Regions from separate parts of the Streptomyces herbicida genome, predicted to be linked through region 1. Evidence: riboswitches for the same ligand, from Rfam matches in the RefSeq annotation. Region 1 holds a riboswitch; each other region holds the start of a gene.
The links. A riboswitch is a leader RNA that binds a small molecule or an ion and turns the genes downstream of it on or off. The one in region 1 is predicted to bind S-adenosylmethionine.
Positions count from the first base shown of each region.

Region 2: another riboswitch for S-adenosylmethionine. It lies ahead of thrC (threonine synthase); the one in region 1 lies ahead of Q8A52_RS19520 (aminotransferase class V-fold PLP-dependent enzyme).
Region 3: another riboswitch for S-adenosylmethionine. It lies ahead of Q8A52_RS26135 (glutathione S-transferase C-terminal domain-containing protein); the one in region 1 lies ahead of Q8A52_RS19520 (aminotransferase class V-fold PLP-dependent enzyme).
Region 4: another riboswitch for S-adenosylmethionine. It lies ahead of Q8A52_RS47080 (ABC transporter substrate-binding protein); the one in region 1 lies ahead of Q8A52_RS19520 (aminotransferase class V-fold PLP-dependent enzyme).

Region 1 covers NZ_JAUYWJ010000008.1:364,941-372,570, forward strand. The annotation lists gene Q8A52_RS19515 (protein kinase domain-containing protein) at 1-2,631, opposite strand, end outside; gene Q8A52_RS19520 (aminotransferase class V-fold PLP-dependent enzyme) at 2,696-4,084, opposite strand; SAM riboswitch class IV at 4,246-4,362, opposite strand; gene trpD (anthranilate phosphoribosyltransferase) at 4,437-5,501, opposite strand; gene qcrB (cytochrome bc1 complex cytochrome b subunit) at 5,639-7,270, opposite strand; gene qcrA (cytochrome bc1 complex Rieske iron-sulfur subunit) at 7,267-7,630, opposite strand, start outside.
Region 2 covers NZ_JAUYWJ010000002.1:553,908-561,537, forward strand. The annotation lists gene groL (chaperonin GroEL) at 1-1,520, opposite strand, end outside; gene Q8A52_RS06265 (cold-shock protein) at 1,838-2,044, opposite strand; gene Q8A52_RS06270 (ubiquitin-like small modifier protein 1) at 2,476-2,751, opposite strand; gene thrC (threonine synthase) at 2,748-4,031, opposite strand; SAM riboswitch class I at 4,049-4,190, opposite strand; gene Q8A52_RS06280 (glucosyl-3-phosphoglycerate synthase) at 4,320-5,291, shown strand; gene Q8A52_RS06285 (alpha,alpha-trehalose-phosphate synthase (UDP-forming)) at 5,376-6,821, shown strand; gene otsB (trehalose-phosphatase) at 6,809-7,630, opposite strand, start outside.
Region 3 covers NZ_JAUYWJ010000013.1:32,457-40,086, forward strand. The annotation lists gene Q8A52_RS26130 (hypothetical protein) at 768-941, shown strand; partial or broken gene Q8A52_RS48935 (sulfurtransferase) at 978-1,079, shown strand; gene Q8A52_RS26135 (glutathione S-transferase C-terminal domain-containing protein) at 1,134-1,916, opposite strand; SAM riboswitch class IV at 2,128-2,272, opposite strand; gene Q8A52_RS26140 (amino acid ABC transporter permease) at 2,729-3,733, shown strand; gene Q8A52_RS26145 (amino acid ABC transporter ATP-binding protein) at 3,730-4,524, shown strand; gene Q8A52_RS26150 (transporter substrate-binding domain-containing protein) at 4,581-5,600, shown strand; gene Q8A52_RS26155 (GNAT family N-acetyltransferase) at 5,679-6,473, shown strand; gene Q8A52_RS26160 (putative leader peptide) at 6,584-6,700, shown strand; gene Q8A52_RS26165 (LLM class flavin-dependent oxidoreductase) at 6,775-7,630, shown strand, end outside.
Region 4 covers NZ_JAUYWJ010000045.1:12,366-19,995, reverse strand. The annotation lists gene Q8A52_RS47085 (Ig-like domain repeat protein) at 1-199, opposite strand, end outside; SAM riboswitch class IV at 946-1,055, shown strand; gene Q8A52_RS47080 (ABC transporter substrate-binding protein) at 1,315-2,955, shown strand; gene Q8A52_RS47075 (ABC transporter permease) at 2,952-4,034, shown strand; gene Q8A52_RS47070 (ABC transporter permease) at 4,038-4,985, shown strand; gene Q8A52_RS47065 (ABC transporter ATP-binding protein) at 4,978-6,651, shown strand; gene Q8A52_RS47060 (membrane dipeptidase) at 6,648-7,022, shown strand; gene Q8A52_RS49400 (DUF6059 family protein) at 7,106-7,258, shown strand.

The DNA of each region.
Region 1 (7,630 bases):
GGTGTGCTGGTCGTCGCCCCGGGTCTGGCCGATGTCCGCGCTCCAGCGCGGTCTGCCGTCGCTCAGGGCCAGGGTCTGGATGCGGTTGCCGACGCGGGCGTACACGGCGTCGCCGGACACCACGGCGCTGGGAAGCGAGGGGGTGCCGTCGCCGACTTCGCGCGTCCACGCCTTGGTGCCGTCGGCGGCCCGCAGCGCGTAGACGCCGCCGTTCTCGGTGGCGACGGCGACGGACCGGTTGCCCGGGACCGGGTTCGCCGGGCTGCTGTCCGGGTTCCGCCACAGCCGTTTGCCGTCCGTGCTCCGGAAGCCCTGCAGGCCGGGGGCGGAGTCGGCGAGCAGCGTCGTGCCGGCCAGCACCGACACCGTCACGTCGGCTCCTCCCGGCACGGACCACTTCATGGAGCCGTCCGTGGCCTCCAGCGCCAGCAGCCGGTCTCCGTAGCTCCCGGTGTAGACCACACCGCCCGCGACCAGCGGGATACCCGTGGGACCGGCGGGGGTCGTCACGAGCCAGCGCTCGCTGCCGTCGGGGGCGACGCAGCGCAGGCCGCCGGCGTCGGTGCTGCCCATGACGACGAGCACGTGGTCACCGAGCAGGACCGGGATGCTGTAGCCGTGGTCGCCGAGGGTCTGCTGCCACTTCGGGGTGCCGTCGAGGGCCACGGCGCGCAGGCGGCGCAGGTTGCGGTCGTGGTCCCAGGTCACGCAGAAGACGCCGTCCGCGGTGACCACGGGAGTCGAGACTTCGTCACCGAGTTTGATCTTCCAGCGGCGGCTTCCCGTGCGGGAGACGGCGTGCAGGGTGCCGCTGGAGCTGCCGATGCAGACGGCGGAGCCGTCCGGGGCGAGGGCGACGCAGGGACCGTCCAGCCCGCCGAGGCCACCGACGTCGTACTGCCACCGCAGCACGGCGGGCCCGCCGGTACGTTTCCCGCCGGCGCGGGGCGCCCCCACGGACTTGTCGCCCCCCTCGCCTTCGCTCCCCGCCCCTTGCTGCCAGAGCCCCCCTCCGACCCCGGCCCCCGCGGCAACCACGGCGCCACCGGCCAGCACCTTCAACAGCCGCCGTCGCCCGGGAGCCACCACACCGGCCGGGGCGACGGCGGTCACGGCTCCGGAGGCCCGGTTCCCGGGTGCGGCAACGGGGGTCGCATTCGCATCGGGCACGGGGGCTTCGGCCTCGGGCGCGGCAGCGGCGCTCACGTACACGTCGACATCGGTCCCGGGTGCAACAGCCTCGGCCTCGGGCGCGACAGGGGCGATCACGGAGACGCCCGATTCGACCCGGGCCGCGTAGGCATCCGCCACCGGTGCGGCGCCGTCGGTCACGGACGCGGTGACAGCGACGACCGGCAGGGCATTTCCGGTCGCGGACTGATCGGCATCGGTTACGGGCGCGGTGCCGCCGGTCCCCGGCGCACCGGCGTCGGTCAAGGACGCGGCAATATCCGTGCCGGGTATGGCAGCGGCCGACGCAGATGCGCCGGTATCGGTCGCAGGTGTGGCAGCGCCGGACGCGGGGTCGTCGCCGTCAGGCTCGGGCACGGTGGGTCCGGTCCCCGGCGCGACGACATCAGGCGCAGACTCGGCGGTGGTGGTGGCGATGGCGGTGCCGGGCGCGGCCGCTCCCGTCACTGGCGCGGCAGCGGGCGGCGCGGAGGTGTCGGTGCCCGGTGCGGTGGTCGCGGGGGTGTGGGGGGCCGCGTACTCCACGCCGCTCGCGCGGTCGGTCGGGATCCAGTGGGGTGCGGCGTGGCGCGGTGTGGGGTCGGGTGTGCCCGCGTACCAGCCCGGGCGGATGCCGGCGCGCAGTGAGGTCGGGCTATGGCCGGTGGACGCCAGCAGGTCCGCCGGGGTCGGGCGCTCCAGTGGGTCCTCTCGCAGGCAGGCCGCCACCAGCGGGCGCAGCTCCTCCGGCACCCCGGACAGGTCGAAGTCGCGGGTCAGGATGCGCAGCAGGACGACCGAGTCCTGGCCCTCGCCGAAGGGCTCGCGTCCGGCCGCCGCGTAGGCCAGGACCGCGCCCAGGGAGAAGATGTCGCTCGGCGGTCCCACCTGGCCGCCGTTGCGGATCTGCTCGGGCGAGACGTACCCGACCGAGCCCACCACCGCGCCGGTGCGGGTCAGTGACGTGGCCTCCAGGGCCCGTACGATCCCGAAGTCGATGACCCGGGGGCCGTCCGCGCCCAGCAGGATGTTGGAGGGCTTCAGGTCGCGGTGGACCATCCCCTTGGCGTGGATGGCGGCGAGCGCCTCCCCGAGCGCCCCCGCCAGGACCCGCACCGCCGACCGGGGCAGCGCGCCCCCGTCCAGCACCGCGTCCCGCAGGTTCGGGCCCTCGACGAACTCCGTGGCCATCCAGGGCCGTTCCGCCCCGGTGTCTGCGTCCACCACCCGCGCGGTGTACGTGCCCGCGCCGCCGACGGTCTGCGCGGCCCGCACCTCATGGCGGAACCGGGCCCGGAAAGTGCGGTCCTCGGCGTGCTCGGCCCGCACCACCTTCACCGCGAGCCTGAGTCCGGTGCGCGACTCGGCGAGATACACCTCGCCCATCCCGCCCGCGCCGAGCCTGCCCAGGACCTCGTACGGCCCGATCCGCCGCGGATCCGCCGCGCGCAGCGCGTCCACCCCGTGCTCCCCCGTCAAGAGTCCGGCTGACAGGGGGAGCGTATACCGCGGTGACGTACGGCGATCAGACGGCCGGGACGCAGCGCCCGTCCTCGGTGCGGTACTGCCACTTGGCGCCGTCCCGGACCAGTTCCTTCACCGCGTTCACGAACCGCTCGACGTGCTCGTCCGGCGTGCCCGCGCCGAAGCTGACGCGGACGGCGTTGAGGGACTTCTCACCGGGCGCGGCCTCCGGAGCGCCGCACTCGCCCTGGGTCTGCGGGTCACTGCCCAGCAGGGTGCGCACGAGCGGGTGCGCGCAGAACAGGCCGTCGCGGACCCCGATGCCGTACTCGGCGGAGAGCGCGGCGGCGAAGTGCGAGCTGTTCCAGCCCTCGACGACGAAGGAGATCACACCGACGCGCGGGGCGTCGTCGCCGAAGAGGGAGAGGACGCGGACCTCCGGGACCTCGGCCAGGCCCTCCCGGACCTTGCGGATCAGGTACTCCTCACGCGCCACCAGGGTGTCGAAACCGGCCTCGGTGAGGGCCTTGCAGGCGGAGGCGATGGAGTAGACGCCGATGACGTTCGGGGAGCCAGCCTCGTGGCGGGCGGCGGTCTCGTGCCACTCGACGGCCACTCCCCCGTCCGTACGGCGGCTGACCTTGCGGCTGGCGCCGCCGCCCGCGAGGTACGGCTCGGCCGCGCGCAGCCAGTCGGCGCGGCCGGCCAGGACGCCGGAGCCGAACGGGGCGTACAGCTTGTGGCCGGAGAAGGCGACCCAGTCCACGTCCAGGTCCTGGACCGACACCGGGTGGTGCGGGGCCAGCTGGGCGGCGTCCAGGACGATCCGGGCGCCGTGCGCATGGGCAGCGGCGGCCAGTTCGCGGACCGGCCACAGCTCGCCGGTGACGTTGGAGGCGCCCGTGACACAGACGAGGGCCGGGCCGTGGCCCCCTTCAGTGGACGCAGTGCGGTCGGCGAGGGCCCGCTCCAGGGTCTCGACCGCCTCTCGCGGGCTGCGCGGGGCGTCGAGGTAGCTGACCCGGGCGTCCTTCCAGGGCAGCAGCGAGGCGTGGTGCTCGGTCTCGAAGACGAAGACCTGGCAGTCGGCGGGGAGCGCGGCGGCGAGCAGGTTCAGGGAGTCGGTCGTGGACCGGGTGAAGATCACCTGGTCGGCGTCGCGGCAGTCGAGGAACTCGGCGACCGTCTTGCGGGCGTTCTCGAAGAGGTCGGTGGAGAGCTGGGAGAGGTAGCCGGCGCCGCGGTGGACGCTGCCGTAGTAGGGGGCGTAGGCCGCCACGTCGTCCCAGACGCGCTGGAGGGCGGGGGCGCTGGCCGCGTAGTCGAGCGCGGCGTAGGTGACTTCGCCGCCCGTGACGAGCGGGACGGTGACATCCCCGCCCAGAACGGGCAGCGGCCCCGGAATGTCACTGCAAACGGTCCGGGCGGCGGCAGCGGTGGAGACGGACATGGTGAACTCCCGTGAGAGGCAAGGCGGAACCACCACGCGAGCGCGCACGGCTCGAGCGTGGGGAAGGTGAAAGGGGTACGCGGAGGCGGGGCTCTACGCCCTATCGCATTCGCTTGCTCACAGAAGGCTCCCTCGACGACCAGGACCCCTGGTGTACGAGGGGTCCGCGCTTGCCGTAGACCTCGCTGCCTACGACCTGGTCCTCACCCGGGGCACCCCGCCACGGACGGAGGGTTGCCGGACAGTCGGCCGGGGCCTCATGACTGTCACTCATGACCTGAACAGGAAAGTACGTGAAGTGATCGCGGTCCCGCAACCCGTGTCCGGATCGCGGGACCGCCGACCGGTCGTGTCAGGCGTTGCTGGCGGCCACCCACCGCTCCAGCACCCGCTTGGCCGAGCCCGAGTCGATCGACTCCGCGGCCTTGGCCATCCCGGCGCCGATCTGCTCGGCGAGGGTGCCGGCGCCCGGGTCGAGGGCCAGCAGGGCCGCCGCCGAGTTCAGCAGCACCGCGTCGCGTACGGGGCCCGGCTCGCCGTCCAGCAGCCGCCGGGCGACCTCCGCGTTGTACGACGGGTCGCCGCCCCGCAGCGCCTCCACCGGCACCAGCTCGATGCCGACGTCCCGCGGGTCGAAGCTCTCCTCGGTGACCTTGCCGTCCCGGACGACCCAGACATGGGAGGTGGACGTCGTGGTCAGCTCGTCGAGCCCGTCGTCGCCGCGGAACACCAGGGAGGAGTTGCCGCGCTCGGCCAGGACGCCCGCGATCATCGGCGCCAGCCGCGGGTCCGCGACACCGACCGCCTGGGACTTGACCTTGGCCGGGTTGGTCAGCGGGCCGAGGGCGTTGAAGACCGTACGGATGCCCAACTGGCCGCGGGCCGCGGCGACATGGCGCAGCGCCGGGTGGAACTTCACGGCGAAGCAGAAGGTGATGCCCGCCTCCTCCGCGACCTCGGCGACCCGCTGGGGCGTCAGGTCGAGATTGATGCCCAGCTTCTCCAGGACGTCGGAGGAGCCGGACGCCGACGAGGCGGCCCGGTTGCCGTGCTTGACGACCTTGGCGCCCGTGCCGGCCACCACCAGCGCGGACATCGTGGAGATGTTCACCGTCTTCGCGCCGTCGCCGCCCGTGCCGACGATGTCGACCGTGCGACCCGACACCTCGATCACCTTGGCGTGCTCGTACATCGCCCGGACGACGCCGGTGATCTCCTCGACGGTCTCGCCCTTGGCCCGCAGTGCCACCACGAAGCCGGCGATCTGTGCGTCGGTCGCCTCGCCGCGCATGATCCGGTCCATCGCCCAAGCCGTCGCGTCGGCGCTCTGGTCACGGCCGTCCAGCAGGGCGTTCAGTACCTCGGGCCAGGAACGGCCCGCCGCGGTGTCGCCTCCAGCGGGGGTCACAGCGCTCATAAGCCGCTCCTGGATGAGGTCCCGGCATCCGGGACGCGAATCTCAACAAGGTCCACCCTATCCAGCCGCCGGGCATGGCGAAGGGCCCCGTCCGAACACCGGACGGAGCCCCTGCCGTGGCGTGGCGTGCGCAGCGATCAGTGGTGGCCGTGGCCGCTCGTGATCTCCTTGTACTCCTCGACGGTGGCCTTCGGGATCTGGGAGTCCTCGCCGTAGAGCGCGTCGCTGAGCTTGGCGCGCAGCTTCTGCGTGCCCGCCACCTTGCGCTCGACACCGTTCTCGTCGACCGTCGGGCCGATCTCGGCCGGCGCGTACTGCTCGTGCGCCGTGAGCGTGTGCAGCTGCTCCTGGCTGAGCGGCTCGTGGATCTCGATGAACTCACCGTGCGGCAGGCGCTTGATGATGCCGGTCTCGCGACCGTGCAGCACCTTCTCCCGGTCCCGGCGCTGCAGGCCGAGGCAGATCCGCTTGGTGAGGAGGAAGGCCAGGACCGGTCCGACGAAGACGAAGATCCGGACGAACCAGGTGACCGCGTTGATCGACAGGTTGAAGTGCGTGGCCCACAGGTCGTTGCCTCCGCCGACCAGCAGCGTCAGGTACACCGTCATCCAGGCGACACCGAGCGCGGTGCGCGTCGGGGCGTTGCGCGGGCGGTCCAGGATGTGGTGCTCGCGCTTGTCGCCGGTGACCCAGGACTCGATGAACGGGTAGACCGCGATCGCGACCAGGACCAGCGGGAAGATCACCAGCGGGATGAACACGCCCAGGACGAGCGTGTGACCCCAGAAGTTGACCTCCCAGCCCGGCATGAAGCGGATCAGACCCTCGGAGAAGCCCATGTACCAGTCGGGCTGGGCGCCGGTGGAGACCTGGTCCGGACGGTAGGGGCCCATGGCCCAGATCGGGTTGATCTGCGCGACCGCGGAGATGGCCGCGATGACACCGAAGACCAGGAAGAAGAAGCCTCCGGCCTTGGCCATGTAGACCGGCAGCAGCGGCATGCCGACGACGTTCTTGTTGGTCTTCCCGGGACCCGCGAACTGCGTGTGCTTGTGGTAGAAGACCAGGATCAGGTGGCCCACGACCAGGCCGAGCATGATGCCCGGCAGCAGCAGGATGTGGATCGAGTAGAACCGGGCCACGAAGTCGTGGCCGGGGAACTGCCCGCCGAAGAGGAAGAACGACAGGTACGTGCCGACGATCGGCACGGACAGGACCGCGCCCTCCATGAAGCGGACACCGGTGCCGGAGAGCAGGTCGTCCGGGAGCGAGTAACCGGTGAAGCCGGTGAACATGCCCAGGACGAACAGCAGGAAGCCGAACAGCCAGTTGATCTCACGCGGCTTGCGGAACGCGCCGGTGAAGAACACGCGCATCATGTGCACGAACATGCCGGCGAGGAAGATCAGCGCGGCCCAGTGGTGGATCTGCCGGATGAGCAGACCACCGCGCACGTCGAAGGAGATGTGCAGGGTCGAGCTGAACGCCTCGGACATCAGCTGGCCCTGCAGCGGGACGTAGCTGCCGTGGTACTCCACCTCGTTCATCGACGGGTGGAAGAACAGCGTCAGATACACACCCGTGAGGATGATGATGATGAAGCTGTACAGGCACACTTCGCCCAACATGAACGACCAGTGGTCGGGGAAGATCTTGCGCATGTTGGACTTGGCCAGGGAGTAGATCCCGAGCCGGCCGTCGGCCCAGTCGGCGACGCGCTCGCCGGCGGGCGCCTTGCCGCGTCGCTCGTTGTTCTCGTTGGTGCTCATCCGCGCTCCCAGAATGCAGGACCGACGGGCTCTTCGAAGTCGCCGAGCGCCTCGAGGTAGCCCTCGTCGTTCACGCCGATGCGGAGCTGCGGCAGGGCGTGACCGGCGGGGCCGAAGATCACCCGGGCACCGTCGGAGAGGTCGAAGGTGGACTGGTGGCAGGGGCACAGCACGTGGTGCGTCTGCTGCTCGTACAGCGAGATCGGGCAACCGACGTGGGTGCAGATCTTCGAGTACGCCACGATGCCCTCGTGCGACCACTCGAGCTCGCGCTTGTCCTTGATGTTGTCCGGCTGGAGCCGGACGATCATCAGGGCCGCCTTGGCGATCTCGACCTGGAACTCCTCGTCGGTCTCCTCC
Region 2 (7,630 bases), on a different contig from region 1:
ATGGAGGCGGCGTTCTGCAGCGCGGAACGGGTCACCTTCGCCGGGTCGATGATGCCTTCCTTGACCAGGTCGACGTACTCGCCGGTCGCGGCGTTCAGGCCGTGGCCCGGGGTCAGGTTGCGCACCTTCTCCACCACGACACCGCCCTCGAGGCCGGCGTTGACGGCGATCTGCTTCAGCGGAGCCTCGAGCGCGAGCTTCACGGCCTGGGCGCCGGTCGCCTCGTCACCCTGCAGCTCCAGCTTCTCGAACACCTGGGAGGCCTGGAGCAGGGCCACGCCACCACCGGCGACGATGCCCTCCTCGACGGCCGCCTTGGCGTTGCGGACGGCGTCCTCGATGCGGTGCTTGCGCTCCTTGAGCTCCACCTCGGTGGCGGCACCGGCCTTGATGACCGCGACACCGCCGGCGAGCTTCGCCAGGCGCTCCTGCAGCTTCTCGCGGTCGTAGTCGGAGTCGCTGTTCTCGATCTCGGCGCGGATCTGGTTCACCCGGCCGTTGACCTGGTCGGAGGAGCCGGCACCGTCGACGATGGTGGTCTCGTCCTTGGTGATGACGACCTTGCGGGCGCGGCCCAGGAGGTCCAGGGTCGCGTTCTCCAGCTTGAGGCCGACCTCCTCGGAGATGACCTCGCCGCCCGTGAGGATGGCGATGTCGCCGAGCATGGCCTTGCGGCGGTCACCGAAGCCCGGGGCCTTGACGGCAACGGACTTGAAGGTGCCGCGGATCTTGTTGACGACCAGGGTCGACAGGGCCTCGCCCTCGACGTCCTCGGCGATGATCAGCAGCGGCTTGCCCGACTGCATGACCTTCTCGAGGAGCGGGAGCAGGTCCTTGACGGAGCCGATCTTGGAGTTGGCGATGAGGATGTACGGGTCGTCGAGCGACGCCTCCATCCGCTCCATGTCGGTGGCGAAGTACGCCGAGATGTAGCCCTTGTCGAAGCGCATACCCTCGGTGAGCTCCAGCTCCAGACCGAAGGTCTGGGACTCCTCGACGGTGATGACGCCTTCCTTGCCGACCTTGTCCATGGCCTCGGCGATGAGCTCGCCGATCTGGGTGTCGGCGGCGGAGATGGAGGCCGTGGAAGCGATCTGCTCCTTGGTCTCCACGTCCTTGGCCTGCTCGAGCAGGGCGGCGGAGACGGCCTCGACGGCCTTCTCGATACCGCGCTTCAGCGCCATCGGGTTGGCGCCGGCGGCGACGTTGCGCAGGCCTTCCCTGACCAGGGCCTGGGCGAGCACGGTCGCGGTGGTCGTACCGTCACCGGCGACGTCGTCCGTCTTCTTGGCGACTTCCTTGACCAGCTCGGCGCCGATCTTCTCGTACGGGTCCTCGAGCTCGATCTCCTTGGCGATGGAGACGCCATCGTTGGTGATCGTGGGGGCGCCCCACTTCTTCTCGAGGACGACGTTGCGGCCCTTGGGGCCGAGCGTCACCTTCACGGCGTCCGCGAGCTGGTTCATGCCGCGCTCGAGGCCGCGCCGCGCCTCCTCGTCGAACGCGATGATCTTGGCCATGTGAAGTGGTCCCTCCAGGACTGGGGGTGATTCCTTCGGACCGCGCCCGCGCCCGCGACGGACGGCCCACGGGCCGGTGGTTCCTTGCCCCACCCGGCCTGCGGACCTCACCGACCCGGTCCTTCGTTGTCACTCTCACCTTCAGAGTGCTAACGCCAATGATTAGCACTCGCCCCGTCCGAGTGCAAGAAGCGCCCGCGAAGCGGGGCCCCTCGAGGGGGGTGGTCGGACGGCCCGGGCAGACCGAAGGGCCCGTCCCCCGGGAGGTACGGGCCCTTCGAAGATGAACAGAACGTCGCTGTCAGTCGACGCGTGCTTCAGCTGGTCGCCAGCCGGACCATGTCCGCCTGCGGGCCCTTCTGGCCCTGCGAGATCTCGAAGTCGACCCGCTGTCCCTCTTCCAGGGTGCGGTAGCCGTCCATCTGGATCGCGCTGTAGTGGACGAAAACATCCGCACCACCGTCGACCGCGATGAAGCCGTACCCCTTCTCCGCGTTGAACCACTTGACGGTGCCCTGAGCCATGCCTAACTCCCCTATTACTGGCCCTTGCACAGATCCACACTTCGCGGATCCGGGTCAGACCTCACCCCCCATTGGCTTGGGGGCGTGCGCCGGAACGCGTCGACCGCGGCTGAATGTATCTGTCCAACTGCCGTCTGCAACAGGTCAATCGGACGAGAATTCTGGACGCCACCGGTCCGGAATGTGGTGAGAATTCACCCGAATTCAGGGCAAGTCGGGCCCCATAAAAGGCGCAAATGCCGCAGAAGGCCCGCACACTTTGGCTACTTCTTGTCGGGTCTACGGCATGAATCCAGGGCTTCCGACCCGGAGATCGGGAGCGAGTTCCCCAACTGTACCGCGCTCAACCACACTGAATTGCCCCCTCCGCTTCTCTCACGGAGGAGGCAATCAGATGAACTATCGGTAACTGCCGTTACCCACGGTAATGATCAGCCGCCGGCAACGGCCGGAATGATGGAGACACCCGCGCCGTCGGGGGTCGCCGTTTCCAGGCCCTGTTCGAAGCGGACGTCGTCGTCGTTGACGTACACATTGACGAAGCGACGCAGCTTGCCCTGGTCGTCCAGCACGCGGGCGGCAATCCCCGTGTGGTTCTTCTCCAGGCTCTCGATGACCTCGGCGAGGGTCGCGCCCTCGGCCGTCACCTCGGCCCGACCGCCGGTGTAGGTGCGCAGGATGGTGGGGATGCGGACGGTCACGCTCATGCGAGGCCAGCCTCTCGGAAGGAGTCCAGGTTCGGGCGGATGGTCGCGGTCAGCCCCGTGCCGGCCACCGCGTCAAGCGTCTTGAGGCCGTCGCCGGTGTTGAGGACGACCGTGGTCTTGGTCGGGTCGAGGACCCCGTCCTTGATGAGCTTCTGCGTCACGCCCACCGTCACACCGCCCGCCGTCTCGGCGAAGATGCCCTCGGTACGCGCCAGCAGCTTGATGGCGTCCACGACCTGCTCGTCCGTCACATCCTCCACCGCGCCGCCGGTACGGCGCGCGATGTCGAGGACGTACGGCCCGTCGGCCGGGTTGCCGATGGCCAGGGACTTGGCGATGGTGTTCGGCTTCTGCGGGCGGACGACGTCGTGCCCGGCCTTGAAGGCGGTCGACACTGGCGAGCAGCCCTCGGCCTGGGCACCGAAGATCTTGTACGGCCTGTCCTCGACGAGCCCGAGCTTGATCAGCTCCTGCAGACCCTTGTCGATCTTGGTGAGCTGGGAGCCGGAGGCGATGGGGACCACGATCTGGTCGGGCAGCCGCCAGCCGAGCTGCTCGCAGATCTCGTACGCCAGGGTCTTCGAGCCCTCCGCGTAGTACGGCCGCAGGTTGACGTTGACGAAGCCCCAGCCCTCGCCGGCCGGGTCGCCGATCAGCTCGGAGCAGAAGCGGTTCACATCGTCGTAGTTGCCCTCGATGCCGACGAGCTCACCGCCGTAGACGGCGGCCATGACGACCTTGCCCTGCTCCAGGTCGTGCGGGATGAACACACAGGAGCGGAAGCCGGCCCGGGCGGCCGCGGCGCCGACGGCACCGGCCAGGTTGCCCGTGGAGGAGCAGGAGAGGGTCGTGAAGCCGAAGGCGCGGGCGGCCTCCAGGGCCTGGGCGACGACGCGGTCCTTGAAGGAATGCGTCGGGTTGCCGGAGTCGTCCTTCACATACAGGCCGCCGGTCACTCCGAGCTCGCGCGCCAGGTTGTCGGCCTTGACGAGCTCCGTCCAGCCCGGGTTCAGGTTCGGCTTTCCGGCCACGTCCGCGGGGACGGGCAGCAGCGGCGCGTAGCGCCAGATGTTCGCGGGGCCCGCCTCGATGCGCCTGCGGAGTTCCTCGGTTTCGTACGCCGAGAAGTCGTACGCGATCTCGAGCGGGCCGAAACACTCCTCGCAGGCGAACACCGGTCCGAGCGGTACCCGGTGACCGCACTCGCGACAGCTCAGCGCAGCGGCCGGGCCGAGGTCTACGGTGGGATTGCTGGTGCTTGCAACTGTCTGCACAGCCATGGAGGCGAGGCCCTTTCTCCTCATCTTCCTCACGACGCATCTCGCCGTGAGACGGATTTGGCACCTTCCCTAGCCGGGAGCCTCGCTGGAGAACGAGAACCGACTGGAGGGTTGCCGGGGCTTCATCGGGCCGTGTCCCTCTGCCCCTCTGGATGAGCTGTATGTGGTTGTAAACGCCCACGACCCTCGACATGCGATGGTCATCGGCGTTGTTCAAGACTGTAACCGAAGGCCAGGACAGTTGAGATAGTCGTCCGAACCGCGAGACAACGTGAGGAGCCGCTGACTGTGCTGGAAGAAGTCGAGCGCTGGCTGGCCACCCGCTCCTGGTCCGTGACCGATCGCCCCCTCCACAAGATCCTCGCCGCCAAGCAGCGGACGGGTCAGTCGGTGTCCGTGGTGCTGCCCGCGCTCAACGAGGAGGAGACGGTCGGTGACATCGTCGCCGTGATCCGCCACGACCTCATGCAGCAGGTCCCGCTGGTCGACGAGATCGTCGTCGTCGACTCGGGATCCACCGACCGCACCGCCGCGGTGGCCACCGCCGCGGGCGCCAGGGTCGTCCACCGCGACGACATCCTGCCGCGCATTCCGGCCGTCCCCGGCAAGGGGGAGGTCCTGTGGCGGTCCCTGCTGGTCACGAGCGGGGACATCGTCTGCTTCATCGACGCCGACCTGAGGGAGTTCTCCTCCGGCTTCGTCTCCGGGATCGTCGGCCCGCTGCTCACCGACCCGGAGGTCGACCTGGTCAAGGCCATGTACGACCGCCCACTCGGCACCGAATTGAATTCACTCGCCTCCGGCAGGACGGCGGGCCAGGGCGGCCGGGTCACCGAGCTGATGGCGCGCCCGCTGCTGAACATGCACTGGCCGCAACTGGCCGGCTTCGTTCAGCCGCTCGGCGGCGAGTACGCGGCCCGCCGCTCCCTGCTGGAACAGCTCCCGTTCCCCGTCGGCTACGGCGTGGAGCTGGGCATGCTGGTCGACGCCCTGCACCTGGTGGGCCTGGACGCCCTGGCCCAGGTCGACGTGGGCGTGCGCAAGCACCGGCACCAGGACGGGCAGGCGCTGGGCCGGATGGCGGCGGCGATCTACCGAACGGCGCAACTGCGGCTGGCCCGCGGTCACCTCATCCGTCCCTCCCTCACCCAGTTCGAGCGGGGCGAGGACGGCTTCGAGCCGCGTACCTACTCGGTGGACACGGAGGAGCGGCCCCCGATGGCGGAGATCGCGGAGTACGCCTCGCGCAGAGTGGCCTGATCGGCTGGAGAACGGCTGTATACGGCCCCCTCTCAGGGTGGAACGTACGTTTGAGCGTTTCCGGGCCGGGCTAGGTTGAGGCGTATGGCTTCCACGCACGGTGCTGCTGAAGTGCTGGTCGCGTCCAATCGCGGCCCGGTTTCGTACGAGGTACGCCCCGACGGCGCGGCTGGTGCGCTGCACGCCAAGCGGGGCGGCGGCGGGCTGGTCTCGGGGCTGTCGGCCATCGGGCCGCACACGGACGCGGTGTGGGTGTGCGCCGCGCTGAGCGACGCCGACCGGGAGGCGGTGCGCCGCTCGCACGGCGGCCGGCGGCTGTCCGTGGACGCGACCGGCGGCCAGCAGGTGCGCATGCTGGACATCGACGCGACGATCTTCTCCGACGCGTACAACGGCGTCGCCAACTCCGTGCTCTGGTTCGTCCACCACATGCTCTACCAGACCCCGCTGGAGCCGGTCTTCGACGCCGAGTTCCGGCGCCAGTGGGCGTCGTACGAGGCCTACAACCGGGCCTTCGCCGAGGCGCTGGCGGAGGAGGCCGCTCAGGGCGCCGCGGTGGTGATCCAGGACTACCATCTCGCCCTCGCCCCCCGGATGCTCCGGCAGCTCCGGCCCGATCTGCGGATCGGCCACTTCTCGCACACCCCCTGGGCCCCGCCGGACTACTTCCGTCTCCTGCCCGACGACATCGCGGCCGAGCTGCTCGGCGGCATCCTCGGCGCCGACCGCGCCGCCTTCCTCACCCGGCGCTGGGCGGACGCGTTCACCGACTGCTGTCACACGGTGCTCGGCCCCGGCATCCCGGCCGGCACGCGCATCGGCGTGCACGGGCTCGGCGCGGACGCGGACTTCCTGCGCAAGCGGGCGCACGAGGCGGACGTGGCCGAACGGATGACGGCGCTGCGGGCGGAGATCGGCGCGGGCCGCAAGACGATCGTCCGGGTGGACCGCACCGAGCTGTCGAAGAACATCGTGCGCGGGCTGCTGGCGTACCGGCAGCTGCTGGACGACCACCCCGAGTGGCGCGAGCGGGTCGTGCACGTGGCCTTCGCCTACCCCTCCCGGCAGGACCTGGCCGTGTACCGCGACTACACGGCGGAGGTGCAGCGTGTCGCCGAGGAGATCAACTCCCGTTACGGCACGCCGGGTTGGACCCCGGTCGTACTGCACGTCAAGGACGACTTCGCGCGCTCCCTGGCCGCGTACCGGCTGGCGGACGTGGCGCTCGTGAACCCCATCCGGGACGGTATGAACCTGGTCGCCAAGGAGATTCCGGTCGTCTCGGACGAGGGGTGCGTGCTGGTGCTCTCGCGGGAGGCCGGGGCGTACGAGGAGCTGGGCGAGGACGCGATCACCGTGAACCCGTACGACATCGTGGGCACGGCCCGCGCCCTGCACCAGGCGCTGACCATGCCCCCCGAGGAGCGGGCGGAGCGCACGAAGCGGCTGGCCGCGGCCGCCACGGCGCTACCGCCGACGCAGTGGTTCCTGGACCAGCTGCACGCGCTGGACGCCGATCAGTCCAGCTGAGCGGCGAGCATCCGCAGCAGTCGAACGAGCCCTTCCGGACCGTCCACCACCAGGTCCGCCCGTTCGGCCAGCTCCGTCACCTCCGAGCTGCCGCTGCACACCAGCAGGCCCGGGACGCCGTCGGAGCGCAGCTTGTCGACCGCGGCGAAGGCGGGGAGGTCGCCCAGGTCGTCGCCGGCGTACACCACGGACTCGGCGCCGATGTCGCGGACGTACTCCAGGAGGGCGACGCCCTTGTCCATGCCGGGCGGGCGGAGTTCGAGGACCATCCGGCCCGGCTCGACGATCAGGCCGTGCCGGGTGGCGAGCTCGGCGAGGGGTTCGCGCAGGGCCTCGAAGGCAGCCTGCGGATCCTCGGCGCGGCGGGTGTGGACGGCGACCGCCCGTCCCTTCTCCTCGATCCAGGTCCCCCGCCAGGCGCCGATCCGGTCCAGGAACCCCGGCAGTTCGGCGCGGACGGCGGCGACGCCGGGGTGCGGGGGCGGCGCGCTGACGGTTCCGCTCACGGCGTCCCAGCGCTCGGCGCCGTAGTGGCCGAGGACGACTAGGTGCTCCAGGCCGGGTACGCCCGCGAAGCCGCCGTGCCGCACGGCGACCCCGGCCGGGCGGCCGGTGATCACGGCGACGGAGGCCACCTTCGGGGCGATGGCGGCGAGCGCGGGTACGGCGTCGGGGTGGGCCCGGGCCTGTTCGGGGTCGGCGACGATCGGGGCGAGTGTGCCGTCGAAGTCGAGTCCGATCAGCGCGGTGCGCGGCCGTGCGAGCAGCGCCGCCAGCCCTTCCCGTCCGGCCTGGGTCACGGGGGTCGG
Region 3 (7,630 bases), on a different contig from region 1:
AGCAGTTCCTGCCGGGCCCTATCGCGTATTCGGATGCTGCCGCGAAGCAGCCGGACGCCGTTACCAGGGGTTGATGCGCGCTTGCCTCGACGAGTCGTGGAGGGCACGCCGAATAGGGGGACTGACCTGAAGCGGCGTCACGATCGGGCATGGGGAGCCGGCGGGCCGACTGGCTGGACAACGAGAGGCTCTCCGTCCTGGAGTCCTTGCGTGGCCGCGTCGAGGCCCCGGACAAGGGTTTCGTCCAAGCAGGTGCCGCCGTTCCCCCGGAACGGCGGCACCCGTGGTAGGAGGAGAACCGGCTCCCCTCCGGTGTTCTCCTCGTGGTCCTCCCCGGTGGCGGCTCAGCCGTGCGACAGCCGCACCGTCTTGCGGAGTGTCTTGGCTCAGTGCATGTCCTGGACGACCGTCTCGAGGAGCTGCTGCGCCGTCATACCGTCCCGGGCCCAGCCACGTCCTACCCTCGCGGACAGCTGCAGGGTGACCTCGCCGATCCGACCGGGTGGGCGAGTGCGGCCAGGACACGCGGTTCCAGCTCCTCCTGGCTGCGCCCGAGTGAGCGTCGTCCTCGGGCGGCGTGACCTTGGGACCGCCGCCGGGCGTCCAGGTGTACCGGGCGGTGGTCACGATCACAGCACCGACGAGGCCGTTGGCGCGGCGCAGCTTGGTGCCGCCCGCCTCGCACTGTCGACGGTCACGCAACACGACCTCCTGGTCAGGAAGGGCGTGAACAACATCTCCGACCCGCCTGCCGCGGTTCGACCTGGGTGCGGCCGATCACGGAGCTGGACGTCTACCGGCACGCGCACGCCGAGATCATCATGGGCAGTGCCGATGCGCTGCTGGACGGTGAGGTGAACGCCGCACCCCCGGGGGCGTCGGCCGCCGTGTCGTCGGCGAACGGCCCGGGCCGGTTCCTGCCCGCCACCGAACTCGCCTAACGCGTTGGCACGGTATTCAAGGGCGACGAGCCACCGTTGATCCTCTACTGCAGAGGCGGCATCTCCGCCGTCGGCACGGTTCTCGCCCTCACGCTCCTGGGCCGTCGGGACATCGCCTTGTATGACGGTTCCCTGGAGGAATGGTCCCAGGATCCGTCCTGGCCGCTCGCGACGGGCACCTGTGTGCTGGGCTCACGCCGCGTCAGGCACCGGGTCGGTCCTGGCCGGGAAGGCGGGGTGGTTGCCGAGCCGGCGTACGTAGTCCCGGAGCCGGGGGTGCGAGCTGAGGGTGTCGGCCGGGCCGAGATGGACGAGCGCCACCCACAGGTCTACGTCCGCTGCCGTCAGAGCCTCGCCCAGCGCATACGGCTGCCCGGCGAGCCGACGCTCCAACAGTTCCAGTGCCGCCGATCGTTTTGAGGACTCGGCGACCGGGGTGACATCCCGATCCAGCAGGTCACAGAGGGCGTCGATGTCCGCGGCGAGGGTTGGCGGGCGCAGCGCGGAGGGGCAGGCTCCGTCGTGACCGGACAGCAGGCCCGCGAGGTCGCGGAGGATGTCGGGGGTGTGGTTGCTGACGATGCGCCCGCTCCACCGGTCGCGTAGCGCGGGCGCCTTCAGTGGTCCGTCGTAGTGGTGCACCGTGGCTTCGTACGCGCGGCGCAGTGAGGCGAAGGCGTCGGGTGTCTCGGCGGGGTGAGCCAGGAGTGTGGTGGCGACCGAGTCCTTCAGGCCGAGCAGGTCGAGGCTGATGGAGATGCGCAGCGAGCGGGGACAACTCCCCGACAGAAACAGTTCGTAGCGGTGCGGTGCCGGGTAGAAGCCGCCGGCCAGACCGACGCCGATACGGCTGTGGAAGAGGTGGGGGAGGGGGGACGGTACGGCCGCGCTGGGGCGATGGCCCGAAGCGGACGAACTCTGGTTGCCGGCATTGGAGTTGTCTGTGCTGGAACTGGGTGAAGTTGTCTCGGGCATGACTCTCCCTTTGGGAACGAGCAAGCTACCGCCGCCTTGTGGGCACCGGCGGCCGAATGCGGAGCGACTGAGCTTGCCGCACCGGTCCGGATGGCGCGGACGGGTGGCGGATCAGTAAGCGCTGGAGACCCGCGACAGATCGATGTGCAGGCGCCTCGTCAAGTCGTTCCAGGGCATTCCCACCAGTCCCACCTCCGGCTCGCGAGACGCGAGACCACGCTTGCCCCGCCGCACCGGCGGGACCCGGTCGTCACCCGGGGCACCCCGTCGCGGTGGAAGGGTTGCCTGTCAGCGGGCCGGGGCCGATGACCACATGAGCGGGGCGAACCCGCGCCGTGGCGCTGACAATCGTGACCGTCCCCGTCAGTTTCAGTGAGCTCCGTGACGCCGTCAAGAAGGCCGAGCATGCGGTCTCACCTGGTGGTCACGCGGATTGACATTCTTTTCGGTACCTGCCTAACTTGCGGCTCAGACCGAGATGCCCCAGGGGCGGAGAAGTGATGGTGACAGCGATGTACGCAGCTGACGGGACGGCCGCATGGCGGCTCCGCGGCCGCGTCGTGCTGTGCACGGACCGCTCCGTCGACCTGCTGCGCGTCAACAGCGCGCTGTGTACGGTCGCTTGCCGCGCCCTCTGTCAAGGCTGACGGCTCTCTGAGTCTCTGACGACCACCGCTGTCGCGGTGCGCCCTCTCCCCGCCCAGCCCCCGCATCGCGTGTACCCGTGCGTCGCCTCGTGCCGAGCCGTTCCCGCGCGGTGTGGTGCTGCCGCTTTCCGCGGTCCTGGGTGTCCGTAACCGATGGAGCCCTCCATGAGTGAACCTCCCGGCATCGCTGTGTCCTCCGGATCAGCACCGCCCGCCGAGGCGATCCCCCGCCCCGACACCCCCGCCGTGCCGAAGCCCCTGGCGGCGCAGCGAGTCCTTCCGCTCCGGCGTCCCGGCCGCTGGATCATCACGGCTGCCGTGCTCCTGCTGGTCGCCCAGATCACCCACGGGCTGGTGACCAACCCGTTCTACCAGTGGGACCGCTTCCGCTACTGGTTCCTGCGCCCCACCGTCCTCGACGGGCTGGTCATCACCCTCGAAGTGACCGCGTTCAGCGCGGTGTTGGGGCTGCTCGGCGGGATCTTGATCGCGCTGGGGCGGCTCTCCGGGAGTCCGGTGCTGCGTGCGGTGAGCTGGGTGTACACCTGGCTGTTCCGGTCCGTGCCGCTGATCGTCGTGCTGATCTTCCTCTACAACTTCTCTGCCCTGTACCAGACGTTGAGCCTCGGGGTGCCCTTCGGGCCCGCCTTCTTCACCTTCGACGAGTCGCGGCTCGCCTCCGACATGGTGGTCGCCGTCGTCGGCCTCAGCCTCAACGAGGCGGCCTACGCCTCCGAAGTGGTGCGCGGCGGAATCCTCTCCGTCGACCAGGGCCAGCACGAGGCCGCTGCCGCGCTCGGCCTGCCCCAGAGCTACCAGTTCACCCGGATCGTCTTCCCGCAGGCCCTCAGGTCCATCACTCCGAACTACGTCAACCAGCTGATCGGCCTGATCAAGGGCACATCCCTGGTGTTCTACGTGTCGCTGCTCGACCTGTTCGGCTCGGTGCAGACGATGGGCAGCACCTACCCCGGCGACATCGTGCCGCTGCTGCTGGTCGCCACCGTCTGGTACCTGATCCTCACGAGTGCCGTGTCCGTCGTCCAGTTCTACGTCGAGCGGTACTTCGCCCGGGGCGCCATCCGCACCCTGCCGCCGACCCCGTTGCAGAAACTCCGCACCGGCCTGCGGGACCTGCGCGAACGTGCGCGCAGGGAGGCCGCCGTATGAGCACCGACACCCCCGGGACCCTGGCGGCCGCGCCCGCCGCCGTCGAGGTCCACGACGTACACAAGTGGTACGGCACTCACCGTGTGCTGGACGGCATCGACCTGGCCGTCCGGCCCGGCGAGGTCACCGTGATCCTCGGTCCGTCCGGCTCCGGCAAGTCCACGCTGCTGCGGGTCATCAATCACCTGGAGAAGCCCGAGGTCGGCTACGTCAGCGTCAACGGCGAGTTGATCGGCGTACGGCGTCAGGGGGAGCGGCTGAAGGAGCTGAGTGAGCGGGCCATCCTCACCCAGCGCAGCCGGATCGGCTTCGTCTTCCAGAACTTCAACCTCTTCCCGCACCTGACCGTGCTGGACAACGTGGCCGCCGCCCCGGTCGCCACCGGGAAACTCAGCAAGCCCGAGGCCCAGGAAATCGCCCGCGAACTCCTCGGACGGGTGGGCCTGGCCGACAAGACCGGCGCCTATCCACGGCAGCTGTCCGGCGGCCAGCAACAGCGGGTGGCCATCGCACGTGCCCTCGCCCTGAGCCCCGGCGTCATCCTCTTCGACGAACCCACCTCCGCCCTCGACCCCGAACTCGTGGGCGAAGTCCTTGCCGTCATCAAGGACTTGGCGACCAGCGGTACCACCCTCGTCATCGTCACCCACGAGATCGGCTTCGCCCGCGAGATCGCCGACCGCGTCGTCTTCATCGACGGCGGAAAGATCGTCGAGCAAGGCCCGCCGGCCGAGGTCCTCGACCACCCCAAGCACGAGCGGACCAGGGACTTCGTCAGCAAAGTCCTCTGACCGCCGCCTGCCCCACCTCATCTCTCATCGCACACCGCTCATCACCAAGGACAGCCATGCGCACCCTCAGCTTCCGCAGCCGACTCCTCCGCGGTCTCACCGCAGGCACCGTCGTCGCCACGCTCGCCGCCGGACTCGCCGCCTGCGGGGGCAGCAGCGACGCCGCCGTCACGGCCGACGCCGCCGGCACGGTCACCGTGGGACAGCTGTCCAACGGGGCCGCCAAGCCGACCCCACTCAAGGTGTCCGACGTCAAGTCGATCAGCGCCGAACTGCCCCCGACGGTCAGGAAGAGCGGCGTGCTGAAGATTGGCGTCGGTGCCCTGCCGGACGGCTTCCCGCCGCTGGCGTACATCGGCTCGGACCAGAAGACCCTCACCGGCGCCGAACCCGATTTCGGCCGCCTGGTCGCTGCCGTCCTCGGCCTCAAGCCCGAGTTGCAGAACTCCACTTGGGAGAACATGTTCGTCGGTATCGACAGCGGCAAGGTCGACGTGGCCTTCGCCAACATCACCGACACCGAGGAGCGCAAGAAGAAGTACGATTTCGCCTCCTACCGCAAGGACAACCTCGGCTTCGAGGTGCTCAAGAAGAGCACTTGGAACTTCGACGGCAACTACGAGAACCTCGCCGGGAAGACCGTCGCCGTCGACAACGGCACCAACCAGGAGAAGATCCTCCTGGAGTGGCAGACGAAGCTGAAGAAGGAGGGCAAGACCCTCACCGTCAAGAACTACGCCAGCAAGAACACCGTCAACCTGGCGCTGACCGGCGGCAAGATCGACGCCTACTTCGCCGCCAACCCGGGCATCGCCTACCACATCACGCAGACCGCCGAGTCGCCCAACCCGACCCGCAGCGCGGGCACCTTCTCCGGCGCCGGTGCCACTCTGCAGGGGCTGATTGCGGCGACCACCAAGAAGGACAGCGGGCTCGCCAAGCCCGTCGCTGACGCCATCAACTATCTGATCAAGAACGGTCAGTACGCCAAGTGGCTCGCCGCCTACAACCTCTCCAATGAGGCCGTCGCCACGTCCGAGGTCAACCCGGCCGGCCTGCCGCTCGACAACTCCTGACCGTCGTCCGCCCACCGGACTCCGCCGTGCCCCGGTGGAGTCCCGGCCGCGTTCCCGATACGGAGACTCCGCACCGCAATGTCCACCAGCGTTCACCACGCCGTGTTCCCGAGCCCGACGCAATCGCACATCCTGGACAACGCCGCCTGGGCCGCGCTGACGGGCCCGCACGTCCATTTCGCCGAGCGCGTCGGCCGGGCCGCCCGCTACCTGACGTACGTCTCCCCGTTCACCGCCCTGGAGGACCCCGCCGATCCCCGTGCCTGGGACGACCTGGCCGCACTGGTGGGACCCGGTACCGTCACCCCGGTCACCGCGGTCCAGACGGTGCCCGGAGGCTGGGAGATCGTGGACAGCGGTGAGGGCGTCCAGATGGTCGACACCGCTCTGTACGCGGAACCCGCACCCGAAGCGGTGCGGCTGGGACCCGCCGACGTACCCGAGATCCTCGGCCTGATCGCCCTCACCCAGCCGGGCCCCTTCCTGCCCCGTACCGTCGAGCTCGGCACCTACCTCGGCATCCGGGACGGCGGGCGGCTGATCGCCCTGGCCGGCGAACGCCTTCGCCCACCGGGCTGGACCGAGATCAGCGCCGTCTGCACCCACCCGGAGCACCGCGGCCGGGGCCTGGCCACCCGGCTGGTTCGCGCGGTCGCGGCGGGGATCAGGGAACGCGGCGACACCCCTTTCCTCCACGCCGCAGCGAGCAACACCCACGCGATCCGGCTCTACGAGTCCATCGGGTTCACCCTGCGCCGCCGTACGCGGTTCGCGCTCGTCCGCACGCCGGGCGGACAGCCGGAAAAACAAGGTGGGGACGAAACAAAAGCCCGGGACGAACAAGTAGCCGGACAACCGGAAGAAAAGGCATAGCCGTGCTGTTGTGCTTGCTGACCAGCAAGTGGCGCCCCTTCGGCAAGACGCGAGCGCGAGGTGGGCAAGGGCCCCGGGGCCGCTGGACCGGAAGGGCGGAGGTGAGGCACATGCGTCCCGTGTCCCGTCACCGCGTCGTGAACCCCGCCCCGCCCCGCCGCCTGCATCTGTACTCCCGGCCACACATCGACCTGCTGCGCGTGGCCGGCGCGCTCTGTTGCTCCTGACCCGTTGTCCTCGCAGCCGCACCCTTCGTACGGGGCGGCTCCCTCGTACGGCTGATCAGGAAGGCACTACTCCCGTGTCCTCGTCACCCTCCCCTCTGCACCTCGCCGTCGCCCTCGACGGCGCCGGCTGGCACCCGTCCGCCTGGCGCGAGCCTGTCGCTCGGCCCCGCGAACTGCTCAGCGCCGCATACTGGACCGACCTCGTCACCGAGGCCGAGCGCGGTCTGCTCGACTTCGTGACCATCGAGGACGCGCTCGGCCTCCAGTCCTCGTCCCTGACCGAACCCGACGGCCGCACCGACCAGGTCCGCGGACGCCTGGACGCCGTCCTCATCGCCGCGCGGGTCGCCCCGCTGACCCGCCACATAGGTGTGGTGCCGACGGTGGTGGCCACCCACACGGAGCCGTTCCACATCTCCAAGGCGATCGCCACCCTCGACTATGTGAGCAGCGGCCGCGCAGGCCTGCGTGTACAGATCACGGCACGCCAGAACGAGGCCGCGCACTTCGGGCGTCGTACATTCCCGCCGTTCCGGATAGAGGACTACGACACACCTGCTGTGCAGGAAGCGGTGGCCGACGCCTTCGACGAGGCCGCCGACTACGTCGAGGTCGTGCGCCGGCTCTGGGACAGCTGGGAGGACGACGCGGAGATCCGGGACGTGACCACCGGCCGCTTCATCGACCGGGACAAGCTCCACTACATCGACTTCGAGGGCAGGCACTTCAGCATCAAGGGCCCCTCGATCACGCCCCGCCCGCCCCAGGGCCAGCCGATCGTCAGCGCCCTGGCCCATGCGACCATTCCCTACCGGCTGGTGGCCAGGGCCGCCGACATCGGTTACGTCACCCCGCACGACGCCGACCAGGCCCGCGCCGTCGTCGAGGAGATCCGCGCCGAGCAGACGGCGGCAGGCCGCGCCGACGAGA
Region 4 (7,630 bases), on a different contig from region 1:
AGCTGGTGCCGTTGACCGTCTCACCGGCCAGCGCGTCCAGGACGTCCTGGGTGACGTCCGAGCCGACGCCGACCAACTGGTGGGCGGCGATCCCCGCGCCGGGATCGGCGAACGCGGTACCGGAGGTCAGGACGAGAGGGGAGGCGAGCGTGGCGACGACGACAGCGATCGCCACGACGGAGGTACGTCTCAGACGCATGGTTGAACTCCTCGGAAGGCGGCCCACGGGCAGGCAGCATGCGCGCGGGAACAGCGAGCGCGGGTGCGGCGGACGCAGGCACGGGAAAGCGGGAAAGCGGATGACCGCAGGACTGAAACACCGGAAGCCGAACGGCCGTGGGCCGAACGTCCGGGAGAAGGATTCGCCTAGGCGTGCCCGCGCACGTGGGGGTCACGGCCGGGAGGAGTGAGCGCGCGTGTGAGTGTCGGTTCAGACTCAGCAGCAGGCCACGGCGACGCCGGGGCAACAGCTCGCGCTGCGCACGCGCATCAGGTCGACGGCGCGACGCCGCGTCAACGCCGGGGTGGATGTCCGAATCACGGCGGGAACAGTAGCAGCGCCTCTCACAAGAACAACACAAATTCGGCAGCGTCTCGTATGCCGATACGTAGTTGTTCGGACGTGACTGGTTCGCCCTGATTTGCACACGTCGATTTTGAGACGGTCCCATCCCGCATCTTGTCGACTGTACTTTGGCCAACCAGAGGGGCAGTCGTGGGTGGAGCACGGCAGGCGGACCCTGGCGGGCTCGGAAAGTCATCACCGAGCCGCGAGCCGACATCCCTCCCCGGGGCGGTGCTGCAGACGGGCCTCCATTGCCGCCGAGATCCTGGCCGAGCTGGGCCTGCACATATGGTTGTCCGTGCAACAGCCGCGCCTGCGCAGGTCATCCCGCCAGGGCGAACTCTTGACGCCGAGAGAATTGTCGATCTACGGTGAGCGCGAGCTACGAGTTCCGGTGATCAAGCCCTGGCTGGCCGGACGGCAACCCTCGACGCAGCGGGGTGCCCCAGGTGAAGGCTCGGCGGATTTCCCTGTTCTGCAAGTGCGTTTCCTTCGGCCCGTGCGCCGACGACACCCCCAGGAGGACGGCGTGGCAAGTGGCCTCGTGCTGTGCTCCCGACGTCATGTGGATCTGCTGCTGGTCTGCAGCTGTCTCTGTCAGAACTGACTGAGCCGTCGGCGGGAAACGCGCCGACGCATCGTCAACTCTCTTTTCCTTCACCTTCCCACGCGACAACGCGCGCCGTCCGGCAGGTCCAGCCCGGCGCGGCTCCGTCGCGTACCCGCCCATGCGGAAGCGGAGACCAGCCATGACACAGCACATCACGCCCAGATCGCTCCGAACCGGCCTCGGCGCCCTTTCCTTCGGTACGGCGTTCCTGGTGGCCCTGACCGGATGCACCAGCACCAAGGACGGCGGCAACGCGGCCTCGATCAAGGCGCTGACCATCGGCACGACGGACCAGGTGACCAGCCTGGATCCGGCGGGCGCCTGGGACGCGGGCTCCGGCACCATCGAGACCGAGGTCTACTCGACCCTGCTCGGCGTGAAGAACGGCTCCACGGAGGCGTCCCCGGACCTGGCCACCGGTATCAAGCTGACGGGACCCAAGGAGTACACGGTCACCCTCAAGAAGGGCCTGAAGTTCGCCAACGGGCACCAACTGACCTCCTCTGACGTCAAGTTCAGCTTCGATCGCACGCTGAAGATCGCCGACGAGAACGGCCCGTCGTCGCTCCTGTACAACCTCGCCTCCGTCACCGCCCCGGACTCGGCCACCGTCGTCTTCACCCTCAAGTCGGCCAACGACACGCTGTTCCCACAGGTGCTGTCCACGGCGGCCGGCTACATCGTCGACGAGCAGGTCTTCCCGGCGGACAAGATCCTCGACGACAAGTCGGTCGTCGCGGGCAAGCCCTGGAGCGGGCCGTACGGCGTCACGAGCTACGACAAGAACTCCCTGGTCTCCTTCACCGCCAACAGCGCCTACCAGGGCCAGCAGGGCACCCCGAAGACCAAGAACATCCAGCTCAAGTACTACACCGACGCCAGCAATCTGAAGCTCGACGTCCAGCAAGGGGGCATCGACGCCGTCTACCGCACCCTCACCACCGCCGACCTCGACGACCTGGCCAAGAAGAAGGACATCAAGGTCCACACCGGCTCCGGCAACGGCATCCGGTACATCGTCTTCGACTTCCAGACCCAGCCGTACGGCACCAAGTCCAAGAACGCCGACAAGGCCAAGGCGCTGGCCGTACGGCAGGCTGTCGCCGACTCCGTCGACCGGGCCCAACTCGCCCAGCAGGTCTACAAGAACAGCTTCCAGCCGCTCTACAGCTCGGTGCCCGACGGCCTCGCCGGAGCCACACCCGCCTTCAAGTCGCTCTACGGCGACAAGAAGGGCGGCCCCGACAAGACGGCAGCGGCTGCGAAGCTGAAGGCGGCGAAGGTGAGCATCCCGGTCACCCTCAACCTGCAGTACAACAGCGACCACTACGGCTCGTCCTCGGCGGACGAGTACGCGCTGATCAAGACCCAGCTGGAGGCCACCGGCCTGTTCAAGGTGAACCTGCAGTCCACGGAGTGGACCCAGTACGGCAAGGACCGCGTCAAGCACCTGTACCCGCTGTACCAGCTCGGCTGGTACGCCGACTACCTCGACGCCGACAACTACCTCTCGCCCTTCTACGCGGCCAACAGTTGGGTCGCCAACGGCTATGACGACCACGCCGTACGCGCGCTGATCAAGAAGGAGGAGACCGAGACCGACGCGGCCAAGCGGACCGAACTGCTGAAGCAGGCCCAGGACAAGGCCGCCGCGCAGGTGCCGCTGCTGCCGCTGCTGCAGGGGTCCACGGCGATCGTCACCCGCACCGACGTCAGCGGAGTGCCGGATGAGCTGAACAGCGCTTACCAGTTCCGCTGGACGGGGCTTGCGAAGAAGTGAGCGCCCTGACACAGGACACCCCCGGCGCCGTCACCACTTCGGGCGACGGCGCCGCCGGGTACGGACTCGCCCGCTACCTGGTGATCCGCTTCCTGCTCATCATCCCCACCGTGCTGGTCCTGGTCAGCCTGGTCTTCTTCCTGATGCGTGCCACCGGCGACCCGATCAGCGCCGCCTTCGGCGATCGGCTCACCCCGGACCAGCTCCAGGCCAAGCTTCATCAGGCGGGCTACGACCGGCCGTTGTTCACCCAGTACCTGGACTATCTGAAGTCCCTGGTCACCGGCGACTTCGGCCACACGGTCACCGACAACCAGCAGGTGACACACGTGCTGGGCACCTATGGCGCCGCCACCGTCGAACTCGCCTTCTACGCCCTGGCCGTGGCCCTGATCGTGGGCGTCCCGCTGGGCATGGCGGCGGCCTCGTACCGGGACCGCGCGCCCGACGCGGCTCTGCGACTGTTCGCCATCCTCACCTATGCCACGCCCGTGTTCTTCGTCGGCCTGTTGCTCAAGCTCGTCTTCGCGATCCAGTTCGGCTGGCTGCCCGCGTCCGGCCGGGCGAGCACCGACGTCCAGCTCTTCCTCCAGAGCCAGACCAGCACGACGGGGCTCTACCTCGTCGACGCCCTGCGCAGCGGCAGCGGGGCGGCGGTCGCAGACGTCCTGAAGCACGCCGTACTGCCCGGCCTTGCACTGGGGCTGCTCGTCGCGGGCATTCTCCTGCGCCTGGTCCGCACGAACCTGATCGGCACGCTGAACTCCGACTACGTCGAGGCCGCCCGCTCACGTGGCGTCGCACCCTTCCGTCTGGTCACCCGGCACGCCACCCGACCCGCCCTGATCCCCGTCGTCACCGTCCTCGGGCTCCAGGTCGCGGGTCTCCTCGGCGGAGCGGTGCTGACGGAGACCACCTTCGAGTGGAAGGGCCTCGGCTTCGAACTGGCCCACTACCTGACGGTCCGTGACTTTCCGGCAGTGCAGGGCATCGTGGTCCTGTTCGCCGTCGTCGTGGCGGTGACGAACTTCCTCGTCGACGTCATCGCGGCCCTGATCGACCCCCGAGTGAGGTACTGAGCCGTGGCGCAGGTTCTTCTACGACGGCTGCCGCTGCCCCTGCGGGCGAGTGCGGGCGTGCAACGGACCATGCTGGTCACCGGCGTGGTCCTGACCGGACTGTTCGTGCTCACCGCGTTGGTCGGGCCGCTGGTCGCTCCGTACGGCTACGCGCAACTCCGGGACGCCGGCGGGCTGTTCGGCTCGCAGCAGCATCCCAGCGGCGAGCACCTGCTGGGCACCACCATCGCGGGCTACGACGTGCTGTCCCGCATGGTGTGGGGCGCCCGCACCGCCCTGGAGATCATCCTCGCCGCGCTGCTGCTGTCGGTGGTCCCCGGCACGGTTCTCGGCCTGGCCTCAGGCTATCTCGGCGGCCGGCTGGACCGGCTCCTGGTGGGCCTGGCCGACGCGCTCTACGCGTTCCCGCCGCTGCTGCTCGCCATCGTCATGTCGATCGTGATCAGCGGCGGACAGTCCAGCCTCGTCGGTGGCCTCGGCGCGGCCGCCTGCTCGGTCGCCGTCGCCTTCGTACCGCAGTACTTCCGTGTCCTACGGGCCGAGGTGATCCGCGTGAAGGCGGAGCCCTTCGTGGACGCGGCCCGGGTGATCGGTACCGGGACCTGGCGGATCATGTTCCGGCACGTGCTGCGCAACTCGGTGCGCACCCTCCCGCTGATCTTCACCATCAACGCCTCGGAGGCCATCCTCACCCTCGCCGGCCTCGGCTTCCTCGGCTTCGGCATTGAGCCCAACTCGGCCGCAGAGTGGGGCTACGACCTCAACCGCTCGGTCGCGGACGTCACTTCGGGCCTGTGGTGGACGGCGATCCCGCCCGGCCTGGCCATCGTGCTCACCGTGCTCGGCACCACCCTGCTCGGTGAGAGCCTGACCGACCTGGCCGACCCGCGGCTGCGGCGGCGTGGCGCCTCGACCATCGCCGGCACGGAAGGAGTCGCGAACGATGACTGACCTGCTGCGCATCGAGGACCTGCACATTTCTTTCGCCACGGACGCCGGAACGTCCCAGGCCGTGAAGGGGGTGAACCTCTGCGTCGCTCCCGGGGAGGTGCTGGCCCTGGTCGGCGAGAGCGGCAGCGGCAAGACCGTGACCGCCAAGTCGGTCCTGGGCCTGCTGCCGGTCACGGCGACCGTCCGTGGCCGTGTCCTGCTCGGCGACGGCACCGCAGACCCGGCCGAGGACGTCCTCACCGCACCTCCCGCGAGGCTCCGTGAACTGCGTGGCACACACGCCGCGGCGGTGTTCCAGGAGCCGTCCACCGCGCTCAACCCGGTCTTCACCATCGGCTGGCAGCTCACCGAGGGCCTGCGTGCCCACGGCCGCGGCGGCAGCAAGGCCGAACGCCGGGCTCTGGCCGTCGACTGGCTCGACAAGGTCGGCATCCCGGACCCGGCCACCCGCGTGGACCACTACCCGCACCAGCTCTCCGGCGGCCAGAAACAGCGCGCCGTCATCGCCATGGCCCTGGCCCTCGGCACCAAACTCATCGTGGCCGACGAGCCCACCACGGCCCTGGACGTCACCGTCCAGGCGGAAATCCTGGAACTTCTCCACCGCTGCCGTACCGACTTCGGCACCGCCGTCCTCCTCATCACGCACAACATGGGCGTGGTCGCCGACCTCGCGGACCGCGTGGCCGTGATGAGCGAGGGCGAGGTCGTCGAGCAGGCCCCGGTCCGCGAGCTGTTCGCTGCGCCCGCTCACCCGTACACGCGGAAACTGCTGGCCGCCGTACCCGTCTTCGGGGGTGGAGGCCGTACGGAAGCTTCCGCACCGTACGACGGGCAACAAAAGGTCGTACGGGCCTCCCGCCTTGTCGTGGACTATCCCGGCCGACTGGGCAGGAAGGGCTTCCGGGCCGTCGACGGCGTGAGCTTCGAGATCGGGCTGGGGGAGGTGGTCGGACTGGTCGGGGAGAGCGGCAGCGGCAAGACCACCATCGGGCGGGCCGTCGCCGGCCTCGCGTCCGTGACCGGCGGTCGACTCGATGTGTTCGGCGAGCAGTTGACGACCCGCCGCCGCACCCGCGGCCGGGCCGGCCACATCGGCTTCGTCTTCCAGGACCCTGCGACCAGCTTCAACCCGCTGCTGACCATAGCCGACAGCATCGCGGAACCGTTGAACGTCCACCGGCGCGAACTGGGGGCGAAGGCCATCCGGGCCGAGGCCGAGGCGCTGCTGGAGTCGGTCCACCTGCCCCGTTCCTACGCCGACCGCTACCCCCACGAGCTCAGCGGCGGCCAGCGCCAGCGCGCCGCACTGGCCCGCGCGCTCGCCCTGCGGCCCCCGCTGCTGATCGCGGATGAACCCACCTCCGCCCTCGACGTGTCGGTCCAGGCCAAGGTGCTCGACCTGTTCACCGAACTCCAGCAGGAGCTGGGCTTCGCGGCGCTGTTCATCAGCCATGACCTCGCGGTGGTCGAGCAGGTCGCCGACCGTGTCATGGTTCTGCACCGCGGCCGGATCGCCGCCTCGGGTTCCACGGCCCAGGTGCTGGGCAGCCCGCAGGACGACTACACCCGGCGGCTGGTCGCTGCCCTACCCGTCCCCGACCCGGTCCGGCAGGCACGACGCCGGCCCCTCGACGCTCTCGACGAGGGAGTGGTGAGCACATGACCGACACCGTGGTGGACGTGGTCGAGCAGGTCCTCGGCAGCACACCCGTCTTCGACGGCCACAACGACCCCCCGCGCCCCGAGGTGACGGTGGCCCAGGTCGCCGATCACGTCGAACACGCCCGCCAGGTGGCCGGCGTGAACCATATCGGGCTCGGCGGCGACTACGACGGCGTCGACCAGCAGCCCACCGGCCTCGCCGACGTTGCCGGTTACCCGGTCCTGCTGCGCGAGCTCGCCGGCCGCGGCTGGTCCCGGTCCGACCTGGAGGCGCTGACGGGCCGCAACGTGCTCCGCGTCCTGCGCGAGGCAGAACGGCGTACGACGGAACCGCTGTGGCCGACAGCCCCCCTGAGGGTGAGCGCGCGGTGAAGCGGAGACACCGATGGGCCGATGTCATCGTCCGATGGACGCCGGGACTCCTTGCGGTCGGGTGCTGCCTGTGGGGACTTCCGGTGCCCGGGGTCTCCGTCAGCACCGAGGACCGTGGGCGCACGCGAGAGCCGGACGGCCGGCTGCCACCCGGCCACCCGGAGTGCCATGCCGCGCACATACCGCTGACGGAGGTGGAGCGGGAACTCTGGTCTGCCCTGAACCTGGAGGCCTGACCAGCGCGTTGGGCCGCGTGGACGGCGACCGTCGACCATTGCGCCGCGGGTGCCGGTCGGACGCTCCGCCAAGCACTTGACCAACTGCCGGCCCGGGCCGAGGACAGCGGTGATGCCGTGGTCACGGCCAGGGTAACGGGGGCATGACGCAGGCGCGAAGGCGTCGTTGCAATGCTGAGCTGTCAATATCCAATGTGTTGACCGGGAATTGAGGCGCGGATAGCGTTCAGGCATGCGGATCTCTGTGCGGTTCGCCCGGCGGCGAGCCGTTGACCTGTTGCGTGTCGCCGCCGCGCTCTGTAGCTGACGCCTCGTCGAACGCAGCCGTCCCATGCTGACCGCCGACCATGGCGGTTTCCTTCGTGTGCGCGC